One region of the Streptomyces sp. 71268 genome, then DNA from elsewhere that is predicted to be linked to it. Evidence: predicted binding sites of a transcription regulator. Region 1 holds the regulator's gene; the other holds the start of a gene.

The links. Region 1 encodes HrcA, which represses chaperone genes, less so after heat shock. Its sites were predicted from a motif close to TTNGCACTCNGNNNNNCNGAGTGCNAA; they were not measured.
Region 2: a site for HrcA is predicted at 1,308-1,334, ahead of groL (chaperonin GroEL). Genes of this name have one in related genera too.

What each region holds. Positions count from the first base shown of each region.
Region 1 is NZ_CP114200.1:6,074,557-6,077,964, reverse strand. It holds gene dnaJ (molecular chaperone DnaJ) at 1-1,060, opposite strand, end outside; gene hrcA (heat-inducible transcriptional repressor HrcA) at 1,061-2,077, opposite strand; gene OYE22_RS24040 (MBL fold metallo-hydrolase) at 2,278-3,012, shown strand; gene OYE22_RS24035 (DUF3097 domain-containing protein) at 3,247-3,408, shown strand, end outside.
Region 2 is NZ_CP114200.1:4,942,956-4,946,363, forward strand. It holds gene OYE22_RS19505 (ubiquitin-like small modifier protein 1) at 1-96, shown strand, start outside; gene OYE22_RS19510 (cold-shock protein) at 540-743, shown strand; gene groL (chaperonin GroEL) at 1,522-3,147, shown strand; gene murQ (N-acetylmuramic acid 6-phosphate etherase) at 3,239-3,408, opposite strand, start outside.

The sequences.
Region 1 (3,408 bases):
GCTCCTCGCCCCGCAACTTGGCCAACCTGCGCAGGAGTTCCTCCTGCTCGGGGTCGAGCTTGCTCGGGGTGGTGACCTCCACGTGCACGATGAGCTGGCCCCGGCCGCCGCCGCGCAGGTGCGTCACGCCGCGCCCGTGCAGCGGGACCGACTGGCCGGACTGGGTGCCCGGCCGGATGTCGATCTCCTCCAGGCCGTCCAGCGTCTCCAACGGCACCTTGGTGCCGAGCGCAGCCGCCGTCATCGGGATGGTGACCGTGCAGTGCAGGTCGTCGCCGCGCCGTTGGAAGACCGGGTGCGACGCCTCGTGGATCTCCACGTACAGGTCGCCGGCGGGGCCGCCGCCCGGGCCGACCTCGCCCTCGCCCGCGAGTTGGATGCGGGTGCCGTTGTCCACGCCCGCGGGGATCTTGACCGTGAGCGTGCGGCGCGAGCGCACCCGTCCGTCGCCCGCGCACTCGGGGCACGGCGTGGGCACCACGGTGCCGAAGCCCTGACACTGCGGGCACGGCCGCGAGGTCATGACCTGCCCGAGGAAGGAGCGGGTGACCTGGGAGACCTCGCCGCGACCGCGGCACATGTCACAGGTCTGCGCCGAGGTGCCGGGCGCGGCACCCTCGCCGCTACAGGTCGTGCACACGATCGCCGTGTCGACCTGGATCTCCTTGGTGGTCCCGAACGCCGCCTCGTCCAGCTCGATGTCGAGCCGGATCATGGCGTCCTGGCCACGCCGGGTCCGCGAGCGCGGGCCGCGCTGGGAGGCGGTGCCGAAGAAGGCGTCCATGATGTCGGAGAAGTTGCCGAAGCCGGCACCGAAGCCGCTCTGGCCGCCGCCCGACGCGTTGGACAACGGGTCGCCACCGAGGTCGTAGACCTGCTTCTTCTGCGGGTCCGACAACACCTCGTAGGCGGCGTTGATCTCCTTGAAGCGCTCTTGCGTCTTCGGGTCGGGGTTGACGTCCGGGTGAAGCTCACGCGCGAGCCTGCGGAACGCCTTCTTGATCTCGTCCTGAGAGGCATCGCGCCGCACGCCCAGGACGGCGTAGTAGTCCGTCGCCACTTACGACTCCGCCAGGATCTGTCCGACGTATCGTGCCACTGCGCGTACCGCTCCCATCGTTCCGGGGTAGTCCATGCGGGTCGGTCCGACCACGCCGAGTTTTGCGACTGCCTCGTCGCCCGAACCGTAGCCGACAGCGACCACGGATGTGGAGTTCAGGCCCTCGTGAGCGTTCTCATGACCGATTCGCACGGTCATGCCCGAATCCTTGGCCTCGCCGAGCAGCTTCAGGAGGACGACCTGCTCCTCCAGGGCCTCGAGCACCGGCCGGATGGTGAGCGGGAAGTCGTGGCCGAACCGGGTGAGGTTGGCCGTGCCGCCGATCATCAGCCGCTCTTCGGTCTCCTCGACCAGCGTCTCAAGCAGCGTCGCGAGGACCGTGGAGACCGTACCCCGGTCCTCCTGCTCAAACGATTCCGGCAGGTCCTGCACGAGTTGCGGCACGTCCGCGAACCTGCGCCCGACCACCCGACTGTTCAGGCGCGCCCGCAGGTCCGCCAGGGCCGTCTCGCCCACGGGCGCCGGGCAGTCCACCATCCGCTGCTCGACCCGGCCCGTGTCGGTGATCAGTACGAGCATCACGCGGGCGGGAGCGAGCGCGAGCAACTCGACGTGGCGCACCGTGGAGCGGGTCAGCGACGGGTACTGCACCACCGCGACCTGCCGGGTGAGCTGGGCGAGCAACCGCACCGTGCGCCCCACCACGTCATCGAGGTCCACCGCGCCGTCCAAAAAGTTCTGGATGGCCCGGCGCTCCGCCGGTGAGAGCGGCTTCACACCGGCCAGCCGGTCCACGAACAGGCGGTAGCCCTTGTCGGTGGGGATGCGGCCGGCGCTGGTGTGCGGCTGGGCGATGAAGCCCTCGTCCTCAAGCGCGGCCATGTCGTTACGCACCGTGGCCGGCGAGACGCCGAGCTGGTGCCGCTCGGTCAGCGCCTTGGAGCCCACCGGCTCCTCCGTGCCGACGTAGTCCTGGACGATGGCGCGAAGAACCTCAAGTCTGCGTTCGCTCAGCACCGCGCACACCTCCAGTCAAACCGTCTATCAGGGGACTTTTCCTGGCACTCATCACACCCGAGTGCCAAATCCCCTGAGCCAGTGTACGGCCGGTCGCCACGGTCCGGGCAAGAGTGGCCCCGGTCGCTGACGGGTGGGGGCTGGAAACCGCCACCGCACCGGCCGGGCGGGCCGCCCCGCCGGGGACTAGCGTCTCCCCCATGGACAGCGTGACGGAAGAGCGCGTACGCGAGCGCTGGGAGGTGCTCGCGCCGGATGTCGCCCGGCGCCGGCTGCCCGGCTGGGACGCCACGGTCGGGGCCGTGGCCGGCCCGGAGGGCGTCCTCGTGGTGGACACCGGGGCGACGCTGCGTGAGGGCGCCGAGATCCGCCGGGAGGTGCGCGCCCTGTTCGGCCGCCCGGTCACCCACGTCGCCCTCACCCACCCGCACTTCGACCACGTGCTCGGCACGGCCGCCTTCGCCGGCGTACAGGTATACGGGGCGGCGGGGCTCGCGGACGTGCTGGAGCGGGGGCGGGAGGCGTTGCGCGCGGACGCGGTGCGCCACGGCGCCGACCCCGAGGCGGTCGCCGAGGCCGTCGACCTGCTGGTCTGCCCCCGGCACTCGGTGAGCGGCGAGGTGACCGTCGGGCTCGGCGCCGGACGCCAGGTGCTGCTGGCCAACGTCGGCCCCGGCCACACCGGGCACGACCTGACCGTCCTGGTACCGGGCCGGCCCGAGGTCGTCTTCTGCGGCGACCTGGTCGAGGAGTCCGGCGAACCGCAGGCGGGCCCGGACGCGGTCCCGGCCCGGTGGCCGGCGGCCCTCGACCGGCTGCTGACGCTCGGCGGCGAGGACGCGGTGTACGTGCCGGGGCACGGGGCGGTCGTGGACGCGGCGTACGTCCGCGCGCAGCGCGCGGAGTTGGCCCGCCGCTACGCGACGGCGCCCTGACCGGCGCCCACCGACCCAATTCACGCGCGGGGCACGCGCCGGCGCCCGCGGGCGGGCCTGTGCGGCGAGCGGGCCAGACGGCAAGCGGGCCCGGGCGGGGTGGCGTACGCGGTACGGCGCACGCGGTGGCGGCCCGCGGCACCGCGCACGCCGCGCGCGCCGGGGCGTGATGGGGGGACGCCGGGCGCGGTGGGTGCGCCGGGCGGGAGCCGGGCGGAAGCTATCGTCTGCCGCATGCGCAGCAGACAGTACGGGCCCGACCTGACCCCGCCCTGGAAGAAGCCCACATCCGTGCCCGAGGTGGCGGCCGAGGTGGATCTCGTGGTGGAGGAGGTGGCCACCGGCTTCTGCGGCGCCGTCATCCGCTGCGAGAAGACCGCCGAGGGCCCGACCGTC
Region 2 (3,408 bases), 1.1 Mb from region 1:
GTCAACGACGACGACGTCCGCTTCGACCAGGGTCTTGAGACGGCGACGCCGGACGGCGCGGGCATTTCCATCATTCCCGCCGTCGCCGGCGGCTGACCCACGCATTCCGCGCGCGAACTGCCCGAATTGCCCCGTCCACGAGAAAGTGGACGGGGCAATTCCGTGTTTGAAACCGCGATAAGGTTGAACTGATCTCCCTCCCTCTCTTACGGGCCCGTGCGCGGAACGCGGCAGTGGCTCGTCAAAATGTGCGTGAAGTGTGGACGTGATTTGCCGGGTTGCTCCCGCCATGTCCAGCCCGACTTGACCGGTAATCACCGGAGTTCGCCTCCTATGGCCGATGACGCGCGCCCAGAATTCTCGTCCGATTGACCTGTTGCTCTGGGCATCTGGACAGATACATTCAGCGGCGGTCGACGCGTTCCGGCGCACGCCCCAGGGGTCCCCTTTCCGCAAGTGAGGGGTTTCTCAGGGGTGAGGTCTGACCCGGGTCCGCGGAGTGCGGTCCCGCGCAAGGGCCAGCAATAGGGGAGTTAGGAATGGCTCAGGGCACCGTCAAGTGGTTCAACGCGGAGAAGGGGTACGGCTTCATCGCGGTCGACGGTGGTGCGGACGTGTTCGTCCACTACAGCGCGATCCAGATGGACGGGTACCGCACCCTTGAGGAAGGCCAGCGGGTCGAGTTCGAGATCTCGCAGGGCCAGAAGGGGCCGCAGGCGGACATGGTCCGCGTGGCCGGCTGAGCGCCGACCGACTGCAGCGCGAACAAGGGCCCGCACCCTCGGCAGGGGGGTGCGGGCCCTTCGCGCGCCCCCGCCCCGACGTGCCCCGCCGCACACCCCGATCGCGCCCCGGGCCACGCGCGGTGGTGGGCGACTGGCGCGCCACTCGGGCCCGCTCGCGTCCACGACCGCTGGCGTACGGGTGGGAGGACCGGCTCGCGTCGGGGGCGTGGCCGCCTCGTGCACGGCTCGCACACGGCGCACGCCGGCCCTGGCCCACCCCGTCCCACACCACCGCGCCGGACGCCCCCTGACGGCCCGTACGACCACCGGCCGCGCCTCGGCGACCCGCCCCCCGTTCCCGCGCGTTGCGACTGCGTACGGTGAACGTGAGTGAGCGGTCCCGCAGTCCCGCGCCCGTGGCCGGCGTCCCCGACCACCACCCCTCATCGACGCTCCTACGAAGCGCGCCTTGCGCCCACCGCGTCCCCGACCACCACCCCTCACCGACGCTCCTGCGGAGCGCGCCTTGCGCCCACCGCGTCCCCGACCACCGCCCCTCAACGACGCTCCTGCGGAGCGCGCCTTGCACTCTATGGTGCCGAGTGCTAATCATTGGCGTTAGCACTCTGATGTCGAGAGTGACAGCAGGACCGGGTCGGTGAGGCCCGCAGGTCGGGTGGGAAGGAACCTCCCGGCAGGCAGGCCGTCCGTCGCGGGCGCCGCGCGCGGTCCGGAGTATCCACCCTCCCCCAGCCACTGGCCGGGGGGACCCCCAGTCCTGGGAGGACCACTTCACATGGCCAAGATCATCGCGTTCGACGAGGAGGCACGGCGCGGTCTCGAGCGCGGGATGAACCAGCTCGCCGACGCCGTCCGGGTCACCCTCGGCCCCAAGGGCCGCAACGTCGTCCTTGAGAAGAAGTGGGGCGCGCCCACGATCACCAACGATGGTGTGTCCATCGCCAAGGAGATCGAGCTCGAGGACCCGTACGAGAAGATCGGCGCCGAGCTGGTCAAGGAGGTCGCGAAGAAGACGGACGACGTCGCCGGTGACGGCACGACGACCGCGACCGTCCTGGCCCAGGCGCTCGTCAAGGAGGGCCTGCGGAACGTCGCCGCCGGCGCCAACCCGATGGCCCTCAAGCGCGGCATCGAGCGTGCCGTCGAGGCCGTCTCGGCGCAGCTCCTCGAGCAGGCCAAGGACGTGGAGACCAAGGAGCAGATCGCCTCCACCGCCTCCATCTCCGCCGCTGACACCCAGATCGGCGAGCTGATCGCCGAGGCGATGGACAAGGTCGGCAAGGAAGGCGTCATCACCGTCGAGGAGTCGCAGACCTTCGGTCTTGAGCTGGAGCTCACCGAGGGCATGCGCTTCGACAAGGGCTACATCTCCGCGTACTTCGCGACGGACATGGAGCGTATGGAGGCGTCCCTGGACGACCCGTACATCCTGATCGTCAACTCCAAGATCTCCGCGGTGAAGGACCTGCTCCCGCTCCTGGAGAAGGTCATGCAGTCGGGCAAGCCGCTGCTGATCATCGCCGAGGACGTCGAGGGCGAGGCCCTGTCCACCCTCGTGGTCAACAAGATCCGCGGCACCTTCAAGTCCGTCGCCGTCAAGGCCCCGGGCTTCGGTGACCGTCGCAAGGCCATGCTCGGCGACATCGCCATCCTCACCGGTGGCACGGTCATCTCCGAGGAGGTCGGCCTCAAGCTGGAGAACGCCGGTCTCGACCTGCTGGGCCGCGCCCGCAAGGTCGTCATCACCAAGGACGAGACCACCATCGTCGACGGTGCCGGCGACAGCGAGCAGGTCCAGGGCCGGGTCAACCAGATCCGCGCCGAGATCGAGAACTCGGACTCGGACTACGACCGCGAGAAGCTCCAGGAGCGCCTGGCGAAGCTGGCCGGCGGCGTGGCCGTCATCAAGGCCGGTGCCGCCACCGAGGTCGAGCTGAAGGAGCGCAAGCACCGCATCGAGGACGCGGTGCGCAACGCCAAGGCCGCCGTCGAGGAGGGCATCGTCGCCGGTGGTGGCGTGGCCCTGCTGCAGGCTTCCGCCGTCTTCGAGAAGCTGGAGCTGGAGGGCGACGAGGCCACCGGTGCGCAGGCCGTGCGCCTGGCCCTGGAGGCCCCGCTCAAGCAGATCGCGGTCAACGCCGGCCTTGAGGGTGGCGTCGTCGTGGAGAAGGTGCGCAACCTGACCCCGGGTCACGGTCTGAACGCCGCGACCGGCGAGTACGTCGACCTGGTGGCCGAGGGCATCATCGACCCGGCCAAGGTGACGCGTTCCGCGCTGCAGAACGCCGCGTCGATCGCCGCGCTGTTCCTCACCACCGAGGCCGTCATCGCCGACAAGCCGGAGAAGGCCGCCCCCGCGGGCGCGCCGGGCGGCATGCCGGGTGGTGACATGGACTTCTGATCCGCCTCGCGGATCGGCTGTTCCTACGAACGAGGGCGGCACCCCCTGCGGGTGCCGCCCTCGGGCGCGTCCGGGCCCGGTTCGGCCGGTCTCAGGCCGCGCGGGCGGCGTCGATCGCCGCTCTGAGGTGGCCGTTCGCCTCCGCGAGCAGCCGCTCGGCCGCCGCGGCGTCCACGTCCGCGAGGAGGGTGAGGATGGCGTTCTTCACCTCGCCGCCGGTGGCCGCGAGGGCAGCCTCGATCTCCTGCTCCGGCGCGCCGG